2 regions of the Xenorhabdus sp. Sc-CR9 genome follow, and region 2 is predicted to be linked to the other one. Evidence: predicted binding sites of a transcription regulator. Region 2 holds the regulator's gene; the other holds the start of a gene.
The links. Region 2 encodes PurR, which represses purine synthesis genes. Its sites were predicted from a motif close to CANGCAAACGTTTGCNTG; they were not measured.
Positions count from the first base shown of each region.

Region 1: AACQ81_RS17215 (NCS2 family permease) is a predicted target of PurR. The motif match lies at 6,935-6,952, and genes of this name have one in related genera.

Region 1 covers NZ_CAWQTY010000216.1:1,186-11,852, forward strand. Annotated here, with positions in the region: gene metE (5-methyltetrahydropteroyltriglutamate--homocysteine S-methyltransferase) at 1-1,678, opposite strand, end outside; gene metR (HTH-type transcriptional regulator MetR) at 1,787-2,743, shown strand; gene AACQ81_RS17205 (carboxylate/amino acid/amine transporter) at 2,628-3,527, opposite strand; gene AACQ81_RS17210 (Na+/H+ antiporter) at 3,551-5,200, opposite strand; gene AACQ81_RS17215 (NCS2 family permease) at 5,520-6,866, opposite strand; gene AACQ81_RS17220 (hypothetical protein) at 7,616-8,371, shown strand; gene AACQ81_RS17225 (RES family NAD+ phosphorylase) at 8,352-9,002, shown strand; gene AACQ81_RS17230 (DUF1479 domain-containing protein) at 9,096-10,358, shown strand; gene glk (glucokinase) at 10,587-10,667, shown strand, end outside.
Region 2 covers NZ_CAWQTY010000119.1:44,586-55,252, forward strand. Annotated here, with positions in the region: gene cfa (cyclopropane fatty acyl phospholipid synthase) at 1-496, opposite strand, end outside; gene punC (purine nucleoside transporter PunC) at 917-2,098, opposite strand; gene punR (DNA-binding transcriptional activator PunR) at 2,221-3,129, shown strand; gene purR (HTH-type transcriptional repressor PurR) at 3,133-4,158, opposite strand; gene sodB (superoxide dismutase [Fe]) at 4,720-5,298, opposite strand; gene AACQ81_RS06075 (Grx4 family monothiol glutaredoxin) at 5,660-6,040, shown strand; gene rnt (ribonuclease T) at 6,111-6,770, opposite strand; gene gloA (lactoylglutathione lyase) at 6,969-7,376, opposite strand; gene AACQ81_RS06090 (DUF1289 domain-containing protein) at 7,617-7,856, shown strand; gene slyA (transcriptional regulator SlyA) at 8,536-8,973, shown strand; gene AACQ81_RS06100 (outer membrane lipoprotein) at 9,134-9,607, opposite strand; gene anmK (anhydro-N-acetylmuramic acid kinase) at 9,956-10,667, shown strand, end outside.

The DNA of each region.
Region 1 (10,667 bases), on a different contig from region 2:
CTGGCCCCGTTAACATTCCTTTCACTGGCTTATCCGTCAAGGATTGTGCATACGTTGCCCAATCTACCGTAATCGCTTCTGGGCGGCTGATATCGCCAATGATTACAGGTGGTTTCACACAACGGGAACCGTAGCTTTGCACCCAGCCATTTTGAGTGAAGACATAGCCATCAAAATGCTCGCCGAAATATTCCACCATGTCATTACGCTCAGCTTCACCATGTACCAGCACATCCAGCCCCAGACTTTCCTGCTCTTGAATCGCCTGTTGGATATGTTCACTGATATTGGTCCGGTAATACTGACCATCCACTCGGCCTTTTTTGAAATCGAGGCGCAGACTGCGAATTTCCGTTGTTTGTGGGAATGAGCCAATAGTGGTCGTTGGCCACAATGGTAAGTTATAACGTTGACGCTGAAGTTTAGCACGTTCTGGATATGCCTGATTACGTTCACTGTCTTGCGGCTTGATTGCAGCAAGGCGCTCAGCAACAGCCAGATTGTTTACTCTGGTGGAATGTCTCCGGGCACGAATGGGAGCGCTATAGGCATCCAGTTCAGCCTGTTTACCACCTTCTGTCTCATTCAGTGCCTGTGACAGTAAAGATAGTTCCTCACACTTCTGTGATGCAAAAGCAAACCAACTTTTTACTTCTTCATCAAGCCCTGTTTCATCATTTAAATCAATCGGACTATGCAGTAATGAGCAAGAAGTACCAATCCACACATTTCTCTTACCTACCAATGGTGCGACAAGCTGATATTTTTCACTCAAATCTGCGCGCCAGACATTACGACCGTTAATCACACCCAATGAAAGCAACCAATTTTCTGGCAAGAACTTATCCAGATTTTCAGGGGAATCTTTTCCTGCCACTAAATCAACATGCAGACCTTGTACTGGCAGTGATTTGATCGTTTCAATATTATGACCGATGCTATCGAAATAAGTCGTCAGCAGTAATTTCACCTGCCCCTCAAGCGCCTGATAAGCTGTTGGGAAAGCAGCGAGCCACTCTTCTGGTAATTCTAATACCAGTGCAGGCTCATCAATCTGTACCCATTCAACGCCGCGTTTTGCCAATTCAGCCAACACTTGTTGGTACACAGGAAGAATATCCGTTAATAAGGAAAGGCGATCGAAAACTTTGCCTTTCACTTTACCCAGCCATAAATAGGTTACAGGTCCCAAAAGAACAGGTTTTATTTTATGCCCCAACGCCAATGCTTCATCGACTTCATCCAGCAGTTGAGTCCAACCGAGTTTAAACTCCTGTCCTTCCTGAAACTCAGGAACGATATAGTGATAATTCGTGTTAAACCATTTAGTCATTTCTGAAGCGGCGGCGGGTGTACCTGTTGGTGCCCTGCCACGGGCTATGCGGAATAGAGTATCCAGATCAATGGTATCATCTTCTTCATTTCGATGACGTGGTGGAACATTGCCCAATAATAGACTTGTGGTCAATACTTGGTCATACCACGCAAAATCTCCAACAGGGACTAAATCAACACCCGCTTCTTTTTGTTGTTGCCAGTGACGTGCACGTAATTCACGACCCGTCTCCAGCAATTCTTGTTGAGAAATTTTGCCTGCCCAATAATTCTCTTGCGCCTTTTTTAGCTCTCTTTTCAAGCCGATACGTGGAAAACCTAATGTATGATTCAAAACCGTCATGTCGTCACCCGTGAAATTTTAGCCGTCTAGATGTTTACACTTCTATAATCAACAGGTAGTGTATAAACCACAAGCGCAAATTATTCATCATTAACTTGAAGGTTTTTCATGATCGAAATAAAACATTTAAAAACGTTACAGGCATTGAATCATTGTGGGTCATTGGCCGCTGCTGCGAATTACCTGCATCAAACTCAATCCGCTCTTTCTCACCAATTCAGTGAGTTAGAACACCGTTTGGGATTCAAGCTGTTCATTCGTAAAAGCCAACCTCTTCAGCTAACACCTCAGGGTGAAGTGTTATTAAGGCTTGCGAATCAAGTATTGCCTTTGGTCACTGCTTCCCTGCGTGAGTGCTATGAGCCAGAAAAGACTAACCTACGCATCGCTATTGAATGTCATAGCTGTATTCAATGGCTAACGCCTGCACTTAAGCATTTTCGTGAAAGTTGGCCGCAGGTTAATGTAGATTTTAAATCCGGTGTAACATTTGATCCTCAGCCAGCACTACAGCAACGGGAACTGGATATTGTCCTGACATCAGACATTATTGCAGACAGCAATCTGCACTATACACCACTGTTTGACTATGAAGTGAAACTAGTGGTTGCACCGGATCATCCATTGGCAAATAAACGCGATATTCACCCACAGGATCTTGCTTCTGAAACTTTGCTGATCTATCCCGTCCAACGGCAACGGTTTGACATCTGGCGGCGTTTTCTCCAACCCGCAGGGGTGACGCCGACATTGAAAACTGTCGATAATACCTTATTGTTGATCCAAATGGTGGCAGCTCGTCTGGGTATTGCTGCATTACCACACTGGGTAGTAGAAACATTCGAAAGGCAAGGGTTAGTTGTAACCCAAACACTGGGAGAAGGATTATGGAGCAGATTGTACGCTGCCAACCGCGAAGGAGAACAACGCCAACCTGCCATTGATACATTTATTCGTTCTGCGCGCCAGCACGCGGTGGGCAATCTGCCATTTGTGAAACAGGTTTCAGTATCCAGCGATGATGCACCCAAAGTGAGGCAACAATCAGGCTGCCTCCAATGCTAAAGCTCAGCCAATCAGGGTGCTGCTGCCAAATTGCGAAATTAACCAACAACCCTGCCGGAACCAGCATATTATTCATAATAGCCAGTGTTCCGGCATCTACTTGGGTCGCACCATAGTTCCACATAAAGTAGCCAATACCAGATGCACCAACGCCTAACCAAATCAGGACGCCCCATTGTAACTGTGTTGTCGGTAGTTTTTGCGGATCGCCAAACAACAACCAACCAATGATAGCGACAACACACGCTCCCAGATAGAACCATGAGAAAGCGATTCGCTGCGGGATCGGATGAACTTCCATCAAACGCTTATAACCAACCTGACCAATGGCAAAGAAAATATTTGCCAATTGTACCAATATCAAACCAATCCAGAAGGATTCGCTTAGTCGGTCATATCGAATAATTGCGGCTCCCGCCACAGCCAGCAAAGAACTCAGAGCATAGCCCCAACGCAGCCGATTACGCCCCATCAAATCATAAATCAGTGTGACATAGAGCGGTGTCATGATGGTAAACAGCAAAAATTCTGCCACAGTTAAATAGTGATAGGCATGAAATACAAACAAATACATCACGCCAAGCTGACAAGCGCCGATTGCCATATATAGCGTAATGACTTTCAACGATAACCCACGCCAACGCAAAAATGGCAAGAATACCATTGCAGCCAGGACTACCCTGACAAGCACAGAAAACCAGCTATCAACCTGACCAGAAAGATAAACCCCGATCAGGCTAAATGAAGCGGCCCATAAAAATGTTGTGATCGTTAACAGCCACATGATTTATTGATTTTTACCTACTTTTATTGTTCTTTTCCCACTAAAAGCGCTTCCAGCAAATCAAGATCATGCAGCAGCGTTTGTAGTGTCTCATTACTAACTTTACGAGTTGCACGCAGATGATACAGTTCACCGCGTTCAGCCCTTAATGCTGTTAAGCGGAAGCGTTGTTCCAACTCCTCAACCATCAGATTATGCTCGGCTTCATCCGTGCCGGCTGTGCGACGCCGCAAATAACCGGTAACACGGGAAGCAACCTCGCTAATAACCTCCGCATCCAGTTTTTCTTCCGTGTTGACAGACAAACGCTCTTCCATTTTATTCATACTGACAATCGCAACTTTAGCCATTGCGGCTTTTGCCATTCTGATTTCATTGAGATCAGCCATCTTATCGCCGACTTTCATACCACGCAGCAGCAAAGGTAATGCGATAACGCCCACAAACAGGGAAAGCAAAATCACACCGGCGGAAATGAAAATCAACTGATAACGTGCCGGGAACGGATCACCATCTGGCAAGAACAAAGGAACAGATAGCGCACCTGCCAGCGTAATTGCTCCACGAACACCAGCAAATGAAGCTAACCACAATTCACGGATAGTGTAAGAAGCAAATTCCAGTGGTTTCTTTTTCATAAACACTTTGCTGGTATTTTTCATCAGCCATAACCAGCCAAATCGAAGTAATACCAGCGCACCATAAATGATGCCCACAGCGGAGAATAGCATCCAGGTTTCAACATTCGGATCAAGATCAGCCTGAGCCACAGAAGTTTCCCAAATGTCTGGTAACTGTAACCCCAACATGACGAATACAAGGCCGTTAAAGACGAAAGCCAGCATCCCCCATACGTTATCGGCACGTAAACGCATATCCAATGGCGCATTGCGGATCACGCCCGCTTTACTGATTGTCATACCAGCAGCAACCGCAGCCAGAATACCTGAAAAACCGATATGCTCAGCAATCATATAAGAGGCAAATGGCAACAACATCATGAACATGATTTGCGTTGCCGGATCATCTCCACTCCAGCGGCTCATCAATCTCAGTGATTTACTGTACACCAATGTAACACCAATACCAGAAAGCAACCCACCAATCGCAACTTTGAAAAACTCCAATGTTGCGCCAGTGACGGTAAAGGCCATCGTTCCCATGGCAATCGCCACCGCAAATTTAAGAGCTACCAGGCCAGAAGCATCATTCATCAATGCTTCTCCTTCCAGTACACTCATCATATTTTTGGGGATGCTTCCTCTTCCAACAATTGATGACAGTGCCACCGCATCAGTTGGTGATAAGACTGCCGCCAGTGCAAAAGCAGCAATAAGTGAGATACTCGGCAGCAACATATGAATCAAATAGCCAATGCCAACAACCGTCACCAATACCAGTACTAAAACTAAAATGAAGATTTCACGCCCATGCTGAAAGAATTCTCTGGTTGGAGTTTTCCAGCCATCAACAAACAACAAAGGAGGGATAAGTAAAACGAGGAATAATTCAGGATCGAAAGTAACGTGTAAACCAAAATGAGGCCAAGCCAGCAGCGCCCCCATTGCTATTTGCACTATCGGCAAGGGGACACGGAACGGAATCATTTTAGTAAGAACACCAGAAACTGACACCACCAAAATCAAGATCAAGATAGTAAAGAATATTTCCATGTTACCCTTACAAATTGCCAAAAATCCGTCAGTGAAGAGATTGTGACTTTTTTTTCCCCCTAATAATAGCGCTATTAACCATAATCATTGCAGTTATTAAAGAAAATCAAAAAACAATCACATTATGAATCAATGACCAGTGAATCATTTGTCTATTTTATACTTATCGGCGGGGTCATGTTGAAAAATTAGGAAATTTTGATGGGTATATCCAATAAACTTCAAGTTGCAACACATAAATCAGCAAATTGAAAAATAGAAGGCATGTTTATCGTGAGGATAATGCGCAAACGTTGACTGTTTGCGCACAATTTTTTAACTAAATAGCCCAGTCAGCCGCATAAAAAACAACCAGCGCAATAGCAAGAATCACAGTTCCAATATTCAGCTTACGCCATTCACCTGAGAAAATACGCCCGGCAACCAACGTACTGAAGCCCAACATAATGCCTGTCACAATGTTGCAAGTCAGTACAATAAACACTGCACACAGCAAGCCGGACATCGCACTGACAAAATCATTGAAGTCCAGTTTCCGTACATTACTCAACATCAATAACCCGACATACATCAAAGCAGGAGCCGTGGCATATGCAGGAACTAAATACGATAATGGTGACAGGAATAAAATCAATAGAAATAAAATACCAACGACAGAAGCAGTTAAACCCGTTCTACCGCCAACAGCCGTTCCAGCGGCAGATTCAATGTAAACCCCAGCCGGAGAAGAGCCTATAGCTCCCGCGAAAATACTACAGGCAGAATCAGCGGTCAGAGCTTTACCACCACTAATAATCTGGCCTCTCTTATCCAACAAGTTCGCCTGACTGGCTACTGCCTGAATGGTTCCTGTGGCATCAAATATCGCCGTCATTACCAACGCCAGAAGGCTCGGTAACACAGCAGGCTGTAACGCGCCGATAATATCCATACTGAACATCAGGGACAAACCGTCTTCCCCTAAAGTCGGAACTTTAAAAAATCCTTGATATTTTACGGTCGGGTCAAAAATCAAACCAATAATTGAAATCGTGATAATCACCAATACAATACCGCCCGGTACTTTTCTCCGTTCCAATCCAATCGTTGCTGCTAACCCCAAGAGCGTCATAATCACGGGAAAAGTCGTCAATGAACCGAACGCAACAGGCAAACCTTCATGGGGATTCTTAATCACCAACCCAACACCATTGGCTGCAATCAGCAGTAGAAATAATCCGATACCAATCCCTGTTCCATGTGCAATATCCATGGGGATATTACGTAAAATCCACGCTCTTACACCCGTCACCGAAATCAGTGTAAACAGGCATCCCATTAAGAAGACTGCGCCAAGCGCCACAGGAATACTTACCTGTTGTCCTAAAACCAAACTGAACGCAGTAAATGTACACAATGAAAGCGCACAACCAATTGCCATTGGCAGATTAACCCACAATCCCATCAATAATGAGCCAACACCGGTTACCAGACAGACAGAAATAAATACGGCAGCATGAGGGAATCCGGCTTGTCCAAGCATGCCCGGCACCACAATAACGGAATAAACCATCGCCAAAAATGTCGTCAACCCAGCAAGAATTTCCTGACGCACAGTCGATCCACGTTCAGTAATCTTAAAATACTTATCGAGCTTGCATTGAGTTGGTACCTGCATACCAGACATGTGTTTCCCCTGCTTTCTGTTGAATATTTTGCATTGAAAATGTATCACTATCTTCCCCGTACTCATCCAACGAAAACGATTACGTCACTAAATAATAAAGATAAGTGCTGTACTCGTTGGTTTAGGCATTCACTTGCGCAATCGTTTGGCTTTTCAGGTAAAAAAATAGTGAGGAAATTTGAGGCGGATGATTATCCAGTGAATCGGGGAGGAGAATCAAGCGGTAATCACAAAAAGCTGAAGATTTTCCTATTCCACTATCCAACAAAGCAGGTTTTGATTTTGTTGAAAGCAATAACACCAACGTTATCTCATAAAGGGCAATAATCTTCTTAAGCAGACTGCGTCTATTAAAATTCTTTCTTCACCTTTAAATAAAAAAATATAGTGTCACAAAAAATCAAAAAACATCATCCTTTCTGGAAGAATTTTATTTTCTAATACTCCAATTTATATCCACAGTAAATATAAATTTTCATAATCTTTTATACCCTTCGTCTTTCAATTTACCGCTTTTTGTCGGAAACATTGCAATTGTTTATATTTTGTGCGAATCTGCGATATAATTGATATAAACCATATCAACAATCTCTATACCCCATCGATTTCAAGTGTCAACACGGGGAACAAGCCCCAAGCGCATAACCAAGCTAATTATGCAGCTAATTTATTGATTTAAATTAAAAATAACCGACGATAGAAAAGATGACGGGTATACGTTATATGCAAATACCAATAAGGGGTCTAGAGTGAATGCCAAGGTAGCAAGAAAAAGCAGAGCAAAGGAGAAAACGCTCAGCTTAGGTTACGTTTCCCTTCTTGATGTTCTTTCGTATCAGCAAGAACACATTGAGCATATTCATGTCACAGAAATACCGCCTAACGAAGCAGATCGTTTTTTAATTGTTGAATTACCGGAAGAAACCGCCGGAGAACTTGATGTCAGGGATCTACGTATTGCCCTGCTAAGTGCGTTAAATACCGCTACTTCCATAAAACGCAGATCTTTCCCTGACAAATCGCCTTCTCGGATGATCAAGTCCGAATTTTATGTTCATTCAGATGATCTTAGTGGGGAAAATTCAAAAGACTCCTGGAGAACATCAAACCGAAAAGATCGGATTGAAGCACTGAAAAATTCAATTCTTGAAGAGTCAAAATGGCTTCCAGCCTATGAACTCAGTCAATCTGCGGGTTTTTCTCTGCTCAACCCCAGTGCAACTCCCAACCGCTGGAAAAAAACTAAAAAAATCTTCGCGGTTTCAGTCAAGGGAAAGGATTTATACCCGCAATATGCACTGGATGAAGGAGGGCTACCGATCCCCATCATCAAAAATATCATTGAAGTTTTTGATGGAAAAAAAACATCTTGGGGCATGGCAATTTGGTTTAGTACTCCTAATTCGTGGTTAGGAAAAGAAAAGCCAAAAGACGTTTTGGCAAACCGCCCGAATGATGTATTAAATGCGGCAAGGCAGGAAGCTGATGGGCCATTGCACGGTTAGTTCCCTGAATCAAAGAACTATCAAAACGGGAATCTGGAAAGCCCGGTGTCCGATTGAACGTATTCATCATCAGACATACAAAGGCACTGAGTTTAACCCAGGAAAAGGAAACGCCAGATTCAGCCCCTGCCAAAATGCGCAAGGTGAATCTATTCCTACTATCTATGGTGGTGAGAATATTGCCGTTGCTGTGATGGAAACCATCTATCATGACGTGCCGGCAGGATGCAATAATCTGCCTTTTGATCTGGGTAAGTTGGATACGCTTGTCTACAGCCAACTAATGCCTGATGTCGATCTCATCATTGTAGATATCAATGTAAGAGTATTGCGGAAGTGGGGCTACGAGCCAAAAGATATTTTATTTTCCGAAGCTGAAAATTATACCCACACTCAAGAAATCGCGGGCCGGATCTACCAAGATAATCCCACGGCTCAGGCAATAATTTGGGCATCAAAACAACATGGTGATAAGGCGATAATGCTATTCGGCGATCGGCTTAAAGAAAACGAGCTGACAGTATCCGTTGAATCACAGCCACTCTGGTCATCTAACCAAGTGATAAAAGCTATAGATCTGCTGGCAGATGAAATGGGGCTGATAACTTATAATAGTCAAGATATTATTTGATTTCAGTATCAAAACAAAAAGAAGTTGTAACCACAGTTTGAGTCTACTACATCCCAAAACACATCAGTCATGATGAACATAATAGGATCTGCTATGGACACATCTTTTATCTCTTCTCTCTTCCCTGATAACTACCACCAGAATATTCGTCAGATGAAACAAACCATGCGCAAACAAATTGGTGATGTCGAAGGTTTGTTCAAACAGGTTTGTGACAAAATAGACCAAGCGCTGGCTGCCGCTCAGGAAGATGAAAAAAATATCGGTAGTGCTTGGCCAGAGATTGACTGGCAGGACTTAATAGAAAATCGAATTACGGCAGAGACCATACAAAAAATTAAACGTCGTGGATGTTTGGTTGTCAGACAGAATTTCCCCCGTCAGACCGCACTTGCATGGGATAAATCCATGCTTGAGTACCTTGAGATAAATAATTTTGATGGTGTTTATCATGGCACAGGTGATAACTACTTCAGCAGCCTTGAAGCATCCCGTCCGGAAATTTATCCCATTTATTGGTCTCAGGCACAGATGCAGGCCCGGCAAAGTGAAGAAATTGCGCAAGTACAATCTTTTCTCAATCGTCTGTGGAAATTTGAATCGAATGGCGTGCGCTGGTTTGAACCAGATATCAGCATGATTTACCCTGATCGCATTCGCCGTCGACCACCGGGAACTACATCCAAAGGGCTTGGTGCACATACTGATTCCGGGGCTTTGGAACGTTGGCTACATCCTGCTTATCAAAAAGTGTTCAGGCATATTTTCAATAACCAATTCACAAAATACGATCCTTGGGATGCAGCATACCGCCCAGAAATGAATGAATACGAACTGGATAACGTAACCCGATGTTCAATTTTTCGCACTTTTCAGGGCTGGACGGCACTATCGGATATGGCTCTCAATCAGGGGCTTTTGCATGTTGTTCCTGTACCAGAAGCGATGGCCTATTTATTGTTACGTCCTTTGCTAAATGATGTGCCTGATGACGAGCTTTGCGGTGTTGCCTCCGGTAAAGCCCTGCCAGCTTCCGAAAAATGGCACCCCCACCTCGTCCGCGGGCTATACAGCATTCCATCTCTGCAAGCCGGTGATTCTGTCTGGTGGCACTGTGATCTTATCCATTCCGTTGCACCAGTGGTAAATCAGCAAGGCTGGGGGAATGTGATGTATATTCCCGCCGCTCCTCTGTGTGAAAGGAATCTGGCTTATGCGCATAAGGTAGCCATATCGCTTAAAAATGGCACATCTCCGGCTGATTTTCCTCACGAAGATTATGAAAAGAACTGGAAAAACCGCTTTAATCCTGCTGAGTTAAACCCTATCGGACTACGCGGGCTTGGTTTGAATTAAACCGTTAACCTGACACCGACTCGCGGGTTGATTGTTGAGCATAATAGTGAATCATGGGCTGCCAGCCCATTGAAAAAAGAGCAATTCAGGCTAAATAATGGCTTTTACCAGACTAATAATACATTTTATACGCCTTTACGCCTGACCTTGTGTAAAATCCCCTCAATTCGGCTTTTGACTGGTTCATTAGGATATAGACCATTTCTATAAGACTTAAGGAGATAAAACATGACAACTTATGCTCTGGTAGGCGATATCGGCGGTACAAATGCACGGCTGGCATTATGTGATGTAGATACTGGGCAACTG
Region 2 (10,667 bases):
ATAGTTGTAGTTTTTCACAAATTAGACGGAGCTTGTGGGATTGAGCTTCTTCCAGAGTATTGGCATCTTTCCAGTAACCACAAGAATATTGCATATAAGGATCAAGCATTCGGGTAAAAAGGTCGTTGCCTAAATCATAATGTTCTTGACCTACAATCCAAGCCCTTTTGGGCGATTGTAAATTAAATATCCGAGCGGTAATTATCTGGAAAATATCTTTAATACGTTTTGGTATGCGATGTTCTAAACCAGCCCGCAATATTTTATGAAAGAAAATATCAAGGCGATCACATTCCCACCAGCCATCCATATAACTTTCACCCAATCCCAGAGAACCTTCTTTCAGTACTCGTTTATAGAAGTTTGGATTTTTTATATGTATATCGAAAGGTCGTTTGCCGTTGATTTCAATATCAGCTTCATGGAGCAATTCACGGGTGATCCTATGCCAGGAATCAATTATTGTATTTTTACCTTCAATGAAAGATGAACTCATATGCTCTCCAACATTTGTGTGATGGAATTTTTAGGTATCACTTTATATAAATAGCATTCCAAAATAGTGGTTCACTTCCTGACTCGTCGTACAACGAGGGTAAGGAATCTTGTAATTTGAGTGTAACACTATTATGAAAGCCTATTTATAGTTGTTTCTTATTATGTTAAAACCAAGAAGAATTATTTAGAAAAAATATGAAAATCATCAAGAAAGCACAAATTGCTTATTCATCCTGAAATTAAAGAGAACTTCTGTGTTCTGAAAAACCTCGAACTCCGAATTTTTTAGAATAGTGAAGTGGTATGAGTATATGAGTGAAATAGTATTTTAACAATCATCTAAGGCTACATTATGATGTAACCTTTAGATGATAATGTTCTTATTTATTATTGTGTTCGGAAATTGTTCGATTCACGTTTAATTGTTTTTTGGAATTTTGTTTTGTAGCCAATAACCTACTGCCATGGGAACAACAGTAGAAACCATAACTGTTGTTGTCGATAGAAGAGGATATTTCATAAATAGCGAGACAATCATACTTGCGACAAAACAAAGCCCTAATTGCAATGCATTTTGTAATGCGGCAGCTTTACCACTGTTCTTAGGGTAAACAGAGAGAGTATTTGCCACTGCAATCGGATAAGAGGCACCATTCATTGCAGCCATGACACAGAAAGGAATAAGAATCGCTATAAATGAAGGCTCATTGGAGATGGAAATCAAATAAATAATAACCATACTGACAGCATAACCAATCAGCAAAATTGGAAATACTGTTTCGCTTTTTACTTTTTCCAATAAGATACGACAACCATATCCACCAAACATAAACGCCAAAGTTTGCGGAATATAACTTAGGCCAATATCGGTAGGGTCATAGCCCATATTATTCAAAATTGTTGGTGAACCAGTCAACCAGGCAAAAAAGCCAGCGCTGCAAGAAGCATAAATCAATACATTCCCACTAAAAACAGGGGAGCTTAGTAATTTAAAGAAAGAAATCGTTGTTTTGCCGTCGGTATTAGTTTCGGTATTACCATATTTATTGGTTAATAAAAATGTTGGAGCCAGCAGCAAGAGCGTTACTGCCAATAATACAAGGAAAATAATTCTCCAGCCATCATGCGTCAATAACCATGCCCCCAATAAAGGTGCAAGGGCAGGGGAAAGCGCAACTAAAGGCATGATCATGGCAAAAACGCGTTTGGCTTGTTCTGTATCATATCTGTCAACGACCAGAGCCTGCCAGGAAACCGCCGCAGAACAGACCCCTACCGCTTGAATAAATCTCAGTACAAGCAATTGCGTGGAATCAGTTATCCAGAGCATACCTAAACAGCTAATGGAAAATAGAGATAATCCGATAATAAGAACAGGCTTTCTTCCTAAACGGTCAGACAATTGCCCCCATAACAGCTGGGCAAAGGCAAAGCCAGCGAGAAAAATACTGAGACTCGCACTGATAGAATTTGCTGAAGTACCTAGTTCTGCTTTCATTGTGTCAAAAGCAGGCAGATACATGTCGATAGCCAAGTAACCGAGCATACTCAGCCCGGAGAGATAGAACATGAATAGAATTGAATTTTTATTTGTTTCCATGGTGTTAATAATTTGATTTGTAGTTGATAAGAGAATACCCGACTTATTCTATATGGCATGATTTTTACTTGTGAAACGGTAATATTTGCACCATGCTGTGAAAAAAATTGAAAGGAAGATATATGTGGTCTGAATACTCTCTGGAAGTTGTTGATACTGTTGCCAGAACAGGAAGTTTCAGTGCGGCTGCATCTGAGCTTCATCGAGTACCTTCTGCTATAAGCTATACAGTAAAACAACTTGAAGAATGGTTGGCTGTGTCTTTATTTGAGCGCCGTCACCGTGATGTTGATTTGACTGAAGCAGGCGCTATTTTTGTCAAGGAAGCCCGCTCTGTTATCAAAAAAATGAATCACACCCGACATCAGTGCCAACAAGTGGCTAATGGTTGGCGGGGACAGTTAAGTATCGCCGTTGATCAAGTTGTAAAACCTGAGAGAACTCACCAATTAATTTTGGATTTTTACCGACATTTTCCTGATATTGAGCTATTCATCTACCCTGAAGTCTTTAATGGTGTATGGGATGCACTAGTCGATGAGCGGGTGGATGTCGCTATTGGCGCGACACGGGCGTCTCCTGTTGGTGAACGGTATAGTTTTAAGGATATGGGATTCATGCCTTGGGTATGCGTAGCCAGCCCTGAGCATGAGTTGTCAGGTATATCAGGAAAATTAAATGATGACCAAATGCGACCTTATCCTAGCCTATGTTTAGAAGATACTTCACGTAGCTTACCCAAACGTGATACGTGGGCTTTAGATAATCAGCGACGGTTGGTGGTTCCAGATTGGAATGTTGGACTAAATTGCCTGATGGATGGACTATGTATGGGAATGGTGCCCAAGCATCATGCATTACCGTTGATCCGCAAGAAAAAACTGATAGCGCTCGAACTCGAACAACCATTACCTGATAGTCCATGCTGCTTAGCATGGTCGCAAAAAAGCCATTCACCAGCATTAAGTTGGTTGTTTGATTATCTTGGCGATAGTGAAACACTTAATGCTGAATGGTTGCAAGAAAACTAACTATCAACGACGATAGTCGATGAAAGGTCCATCCGCGACAGAACGTCTTTCAACGAGGCGTGGATGGACTTCAATCGTTTGTGCCTCTTCACGCTTGTTGACTATCCTATCCAATAACGTTGAAAAGGCCATTTGTCCCAGACGTTCTTTAGGTTGGTGAATCGTGGTCAATGCGGGAGTAAAATAACGGGCATTACGGATATTGTCATAACCGATGATAGAAATATCTTGTGGAACGCGTAGCCCCAGCTCATCAGCGGCACAGATTGCCCCCATTGCCATAACATCCCCACCGCAAAAAACAGCCGTTGGGCGATGTTTTTGATTCAGAATCTTACACATGGCCTGATAGCCGGATTCAGGCTCAAAGTCGCCTTGCACAATCCACTCATCCCGAATAGCGACATTGGCTTCTTTGAGTGCCTTGAGAAATCCTTGGTGACGTCCGCCGCCAGTATTTCTTGCCAGAGAGCCGGGAATAGACGCAATATCCCTGTGACCACGTTCAATCAAATAACGGCCTGCCAAGTAACCACCATGAAAAGCGTTATCAATGATTGCATCGGTAAAATCTCCCCGAGATTCGCCCCAATCCATGACGACCATGGGAATATTACGGTAATCTTCTAGCATGCCCAAAAGCTGCTCAGGGTATTCGGAGCACATTACCAGCAGGCCATCTACACGTTTTTGTGCCAACATGGCGAGGTAAGCTTTCTGCTTATCAATATTGTTATGAGAGTTGCATAAAATCAGGGTATAGCCTTTTCTATAGCAACTATTTTCAACAGATTCTATGATTTCAGCAAAATATGGAGCTTCACTCGACGTTGCCAACAATCCGATAGATTTTGTGTGGTTAACTTTCAAGCTACGGGCAACGGCGCTGGGGGAATAATTTAGTTCTTTAATAGCAGCCCAAACGGTAGCCTTTGTATCTTCGGCGACGAAACGGGTTTTATTGATAACATGGGATACGGTAGTGGTCGAAACACCAGCGCGTTTGGCCACATCTTTAATCGTTGCCATGATAAAAAGGACTCCTGACCTTATGGTCTAAATTTATATACCTTATCTTTCAAGCTGCTGCTTTGGTTGATAGCATCTATTTACCGATATGCTTCAACTTGAAATCTATTGGATATGGATATTTGTTAAGCGTTTGCCAACATATTTATATATAGAGTGATGGCTGGCAATAATTTAGCGATGAACCTTGAATTTTGTCTGATCTAACTCAAAAGTGAAAGTAATAATCAATGCTATAAAGAGTATAGATTCAAGATTGTTGTATGTTTTTTCAGATAATACGGTAACTGATTATACAAAATTTATGGTGTTGGGTAGTTTTACTTTGTACATTGAGGAAGTTCTATGGGTACAGATCTGAAGTTGGGATTAATGGTTGCCGGCAGTGCATTAATCATGATTGTTTTTTGGGGAAGCCTTTGTATTATCTAATCAGGATCAAGAAAAAGAATTGACGTGTAACACCTCTTGCTTGAAGGGCCGGTTTTCCGGTATTCATTATTCAGTGAATGGAAGAAAGCCCGCCCTTGTTATTATAATTTGGTATGAAAATTGAGCTTATTAAGCCAAGTTTTCCTCAACAAATTTCCAGTTGACCAAAGACCAGAAATGTTCCAAATATTGAGGGCGTGCATTACGGTAATCGGTGTAATACGCGTGTTCCCAAACATCAACAGTCAGAACTGGTTTATCTTCGCCGGTCAGTGGAGTGGCTGCATTAGAAGTGTTAACGATAGCCAGGCTTCCGTCAGTTTTCTTAACTAACCATGTCCAACCTGAACCAAAGTTTTTCAGGGCAGCATCAGTAAACTGCTGTTTAAATTCAGCAAAAGAACCGAAGGCATGATTAATGGTATCTGCTATTTTTCCAGTTGGTTCGCCACCACCATTTGGTGACAGGCTATGCCAGTAGAAAGTATGGTTCCAGACTTGCGCTGCATTATTGAAGATACCACCTTCAGATGTTTTGATGATTTCTTCCAGAGATTTCCCAGAAAATTCGGTATCTTTAACCAAGTTATTCAGGTTTACAACGTAAGCGTTGTGGTGTTTACCATAATGGTATTCTAGGGTTTCTGCGGAAATGTGCGGTTCCAGGGCATTTTTGGCATAAGGTAATGCTGGTAATTCAAAAGACATTGCATGCTCCTTTTTAATATCGGGTTTTTGGCTCAACAAACCATGACTTAAAAGACACTAATCATGGCCAGAGCAAATTTAAGCTTATTATCATGTTGCTATTTTGGTAATTATCTTAACAATTTTTCTGCTAAAGAACAGAGTAAAAGATGCTGCTTAGCAGCGATCTGGTGTATAATTGAGCTGTTATAGGGGCTGAATACACCCAGTGAGGGGAAAATATCGAACGCTCACTTGTTTCATATCATGGCAAGAATTTAACGTAAAAAGTTCGCGGTAGAAAAATCAGAGCAGAAAGTGGTATTCTGAATCAATCTTTTCTGATACTGAGAATAGCGCTTGCAGTTTTAAGGAAGCAATAATGATGACTACTAATATGAACACTAACACAGTTTCTGATACAACGACTCAGGAAATTATTGAAAAAATCAAACGCCAAATTAGCGAAAACCCAATTTTGTTGTATATGAAAGGTTCTCCTAAATTACCAAGCTGTGGTTTCTCTGCTCAGGCAGTTCAGGCTATATCTGCTTGTGGTGAGCGTTTTGCTTACGTGGATATTCTGCAAAATCCGGATATTCGCGCCGAGTTACCTAAATATGCTCATTGGCCGACTTTTCCTCAGCTTTGGATTGATGGTGAGCTGGTAGGCGGCTGTGACATTCTTGTTGAGATGTATCAGCGTGGTGAATTACAAACGCTGATTAAAGAAACTGCTGATAAATACCGTGAGCAGGAATAAGCATCATCATTCATCAGAACGATGAGCGAATGTTAAGCCCCATAGCTATATAAGCTATGGGGCTTATATTCTAGGGAGCTTCGTCAGTAGAGTCAGTGGAAGCTAATGGCCAGCCACCGAGCCGTTTCCAGCGATTAACCAGTTCACAGAAAAGTAGGGCAGTCCGGTCGGTATCATAAAGTGCGCTGTGGGCTTGATTACTATCAAACGGTATTTCCGCAGTGATGCAAGCTTTGGCAAGGATTGTCTGCCCAAGAACCAGTCCACTAAGTGCGGCGGTATCAAAAGTCGCAAATGGATGGAAAGGATTGCGTTTTAAACCAGAGCGTTCTGCTGCTGCCATAACAAAATCATGATCAAAATTGGCATTATGGGCGACCATAATTGCACGATTGCAGTTAGTATCTTTCATACCTTTGCGGAGCATTTTGAAAATAGCATGTAATGCTGTGTATTCACTGACCGCGCCTCGCAAAGGATTTGTGGGATCAATACCAGTGAATGCCAGAGCTGCCGGATCAAGATTAGCCCCTTCAAAAGGGTCAACATGGAAATGCAGAGTATCAGCAGGCATTAGCCAACCATCTTCATCCATTTTTAGCGTGATTGCAGCGATTTCAAGTAAAGCGTCTGTTCGTGCATTAAAACCAGCAGTTTCGACATCAATGACGACGGGATAGTAGCCACGAAAGCGTCCACTTAGCATGTTTTGATCATTTTTATTAGACATCTGATTTTCAATTCTTAACTTCAGGATTTTGTTTTTAACTCTGGAATAGCGGATATTATGACAAAATTTGGGATGTCTTGCAGAAATAATGTGCTTACCCGACGAAGATAAGAAAGGGCAATAAAATATGCCCTTTTAATCTCTCTTTTATTTTCATTTTCCAAGCATTATCTTGAAATCTATAGGTATACTAAGTAATTAGTTTCCTAGTGCATTACTGGCGCTTTTGTTTTCGATGAGTTCGATCTTATAGCCATCAGGATCTTCAACAAACGCAATGACAGTTGTTCCGCCTTTGACTGGCCCGGCTTCGCGGGTTACATTTCCACCTGAAAGTTTGATGCGTTCACAAGTTGCTGCGACGTCATCAACACCCAAGGCTATATGCCCAAACGCGGTTCCCATTTCATAGTCTTCGACACCCCAATTGTATGTCAGCTCAATGACTGCGCCTTGACTTTCATCGCTATAGCCAACAAAAGCGAGGGAATACTTATACTCTGGATTTTCGCTGGTGCGAAGTAAACGCATGCCCATTACCTGAGTGTAGAAATTAATCGAGCGTTGCATGTTGCCAACACGGATCATAGTATGGAGTAAACGCATGATTACCTCTTGATATTTATAATGTTATTATGAAACATAGCCTTATTGTGTAACTTTGCCCACTGACCGCACATGTCTGGATAAACTATAACTTGTATAGGTAAAATAATTCAATTTGTCCTTCCATTTACTTGATTTAAGTATGTTACTGTTTTAGCTTTGAACTATCCTGGATGAAGGATATAAATGATAGTTTCCTCATGAAAAGCAGGTTGATGAATCTGGGTACAGGAGGATCAAATGGCTGAACAATTAGAACTTTTTGCTATTCAAAACCCTTGCCGAGGGATTTGTGAATCTGATTCCCGTGGTTTTTGCCGAGGATGTTATCGAAGCAGGGAAGAACGATTTATGTGGATGAAATTATCGGACAGTGAAAAAAGAAAGATATTTCGCTTATGTCATCACAGATATCTAAAAATATTAAAAATAAAAGGTGAAAATGGGAATATTATTCCGGAACAACCTGGTTTATTTTAGTTTTATTCTAAATAGATCAAAAAATATCTCTTATATGAATAATGGTTTAAGATGGCTTCAGGAATAAGAAATATTACCGATAATAAATGATATAATATTCATATTACATCTCTTTAATTTGACTTAAGTTTTTAAAAAATATCACTCTCGTTGACTGTTTTGTATGTTTCTATCAAAATTTCTTATTAAAGAATTATTTATTGTACAATAAAGTATCGATTTTTACCTTCAGTGGTTTTTTATTCATTTTTTTATTAAATTAGTGTTTTCTGTAAGAGAAAAATGATATTAATGTAAAAATATATAGATTAGTATTTGGATGGCGGTTATTCTTATAGAACTTTAACCGAGTGGAAATGTATATATTTTGGGGGATTGTATTTTTTTTGTTGATATTTAAAATCACAATAGTTTAGTTAGAAGATTATTTTATACAGTTTATATCGTTGGTGGATTAATGCGCGATTTTATTCGGTGCGCCGTAGAACTTCGCTCTTTAGGGCGACGAAGATGTCAACTTTGAGTAACAAGCCAACGCGACACTAATTAGGTAATTAGCAAAATATCTGACTCTGCTAATGTAAGCATGATATAGGGTGCGTATCCATTATTCATATGAATAAACTGATTGGATAATTCATTGATGTTATATGAGTCTCTAATTATAAGGAGGGGGTAATTGGAATTGACATTGGGATCAGACCTAGCACGTTTAGTTCGTGTTTGGCGCGCTTTAATTGATCATCGTTTGAAACCGTTGAAATTAACTCAGACACATTGGGTTACTCTATACAATATTAGTCAGCTGCCACCAGAGCAATCACAGATACAGCTTGCAAAAGCTATTGGTATTGAGCAACCGTCTCTGGTGAGAACTCTTGATCAATTAGAAGAAAAGAAACTGATTACACGTCATACATGTGCCAATGATAGACGCGCAAAAAGAATCAAGCTAACCGGAGAATCGGAAACCTTTATTAGAGAAGTAGATAGTGTTATTGATTCTACAAGGAAAGAGATCTTGGAGGGAATTACTCATGATGAGTTAATTCTGCTTGCTTCTGTAATAAAAAAAATCGAAAAAAACATTAACCAATTACATAAACAGGTCATATAAAAATTAATCCGTATCTAATCGATTTCAAGTTGCAATGTGACGAAAGTGAATGGGTATAGCTGACGAAGCCGCAATTTGAAAAATGAAGGATATATAATAATAAAATCGCGGTCTAGATATTGGTCAGCCGCGATTTTTTAGTCTTGTTTATTTGAGTATTTCAGAGCGGCGATACTGTTAAAGAATCTCCACTGTCAGCAATCCTGACACGTTGACCTTTGTTGAATACAATTTGATCCAACTTTTGTACCACGATGATATTTTTTCCGCTATCTGTATGAATTTCTAGCTCAACACCTTTCGTTTGGTTTACCGCTCCCTCGATGCCTTGACCAGCCATACCACCTGCAATAGCACCTGCGGCCGTAGCAAGTTTTTGACCAGAACCTCCACCGACAGTATTACCTAATAGCCCCCCCAAGACAGCTCCGCCAATGAGTCCTAACATATTAGGATCACCAGCGTCATTGCCTTTAATCGTGACGGGACGTACAGACAAGATAGTACCATAGGTCACAGCCTGCGCCTGTTTAGCTTGACCAATAGAGTAAGTATCACTAGAAAGTGCTCCCATGTTTGCACAACCAGACAATGTGGTTACTACGACTGTACCAACCAGGAAACGTTTGAACATAATTACTCCTAATTTTATTGTCCGATAGGGACGCTTGATAATAAACTGATAATCAAGCATTCGGCTACTACTATTGTTAGCAGAGAAATAATAAATCAGCTAGCCGTTAATGACTTATATCCGTATATATAATAAATGCCTACAAATGTTTACAACAAACTCTGAAAGGAATAATTCCTGACCAAAAGTTTAGCACATTTTGTGAAGGACTCTCCAAAATTCAGATTTTATCCCTGATATTAATCAGTAAACATATCTAGTCCAAATAAATGTGTTTTATAGTTTACCCAAGATTAAATGTAATCCACATCGCTAAATGTAATCCATTCTTTAAATAGGGGAATATTTATGAAGTCAGGACGTTATATTGGTGTTATGTCTGGCACCAGCATGGATGGAGTTGATGTAATTCTGGCGGAGATTAGTGATAAAGGTGTTACTCAACAAGAGAGTTATAGTCATCCTTTCCCACAGGAACTTAAGCAAAAACTGCTTTCTATTTGTCAGGGACAGCAAACGACATTATCAATGGTAGGGAGATTTGATTATGAGCTAGGTACTCTTTTTGCGGAAGCCGTTCAAGGGTTGTTGAATAAAACGGGATTAATTGCAAGTGATATTACTGCCATCGGTTGCCATGGGCAAACAGTATGGCACGAGCCGGATGGTGAAAAGCCTTTTACCATGCAGATTGGTGACAATAACCGCGTTGCGGCACTTACCAATATTACAACTGTCGGTGATTTCAGACGGCGTGATATGGCCTATGGTGGTCAAGGCGCACCGCTGGTTCCTGCATTTCATATGGCTGTATTGGGGCATCCAACAGAAAGACGTATTATTCTGAATATTGGTGGAATTGCAAATATCTCTGCACTTCTGCCTAATTCAGCTGTTAAAGGATATGATACAGGGCCGGGCAACATGTTGATGGATGCTTGGACATGGCGGCATAAGCAGTTACAGTATGATAAAGATGCATTATGGGCCAGTGAAGGCACAGTCAATGAATCTTTACTGCAAAAAATGCTTTCAGACTCTTATTTCGCACGTACTGCAC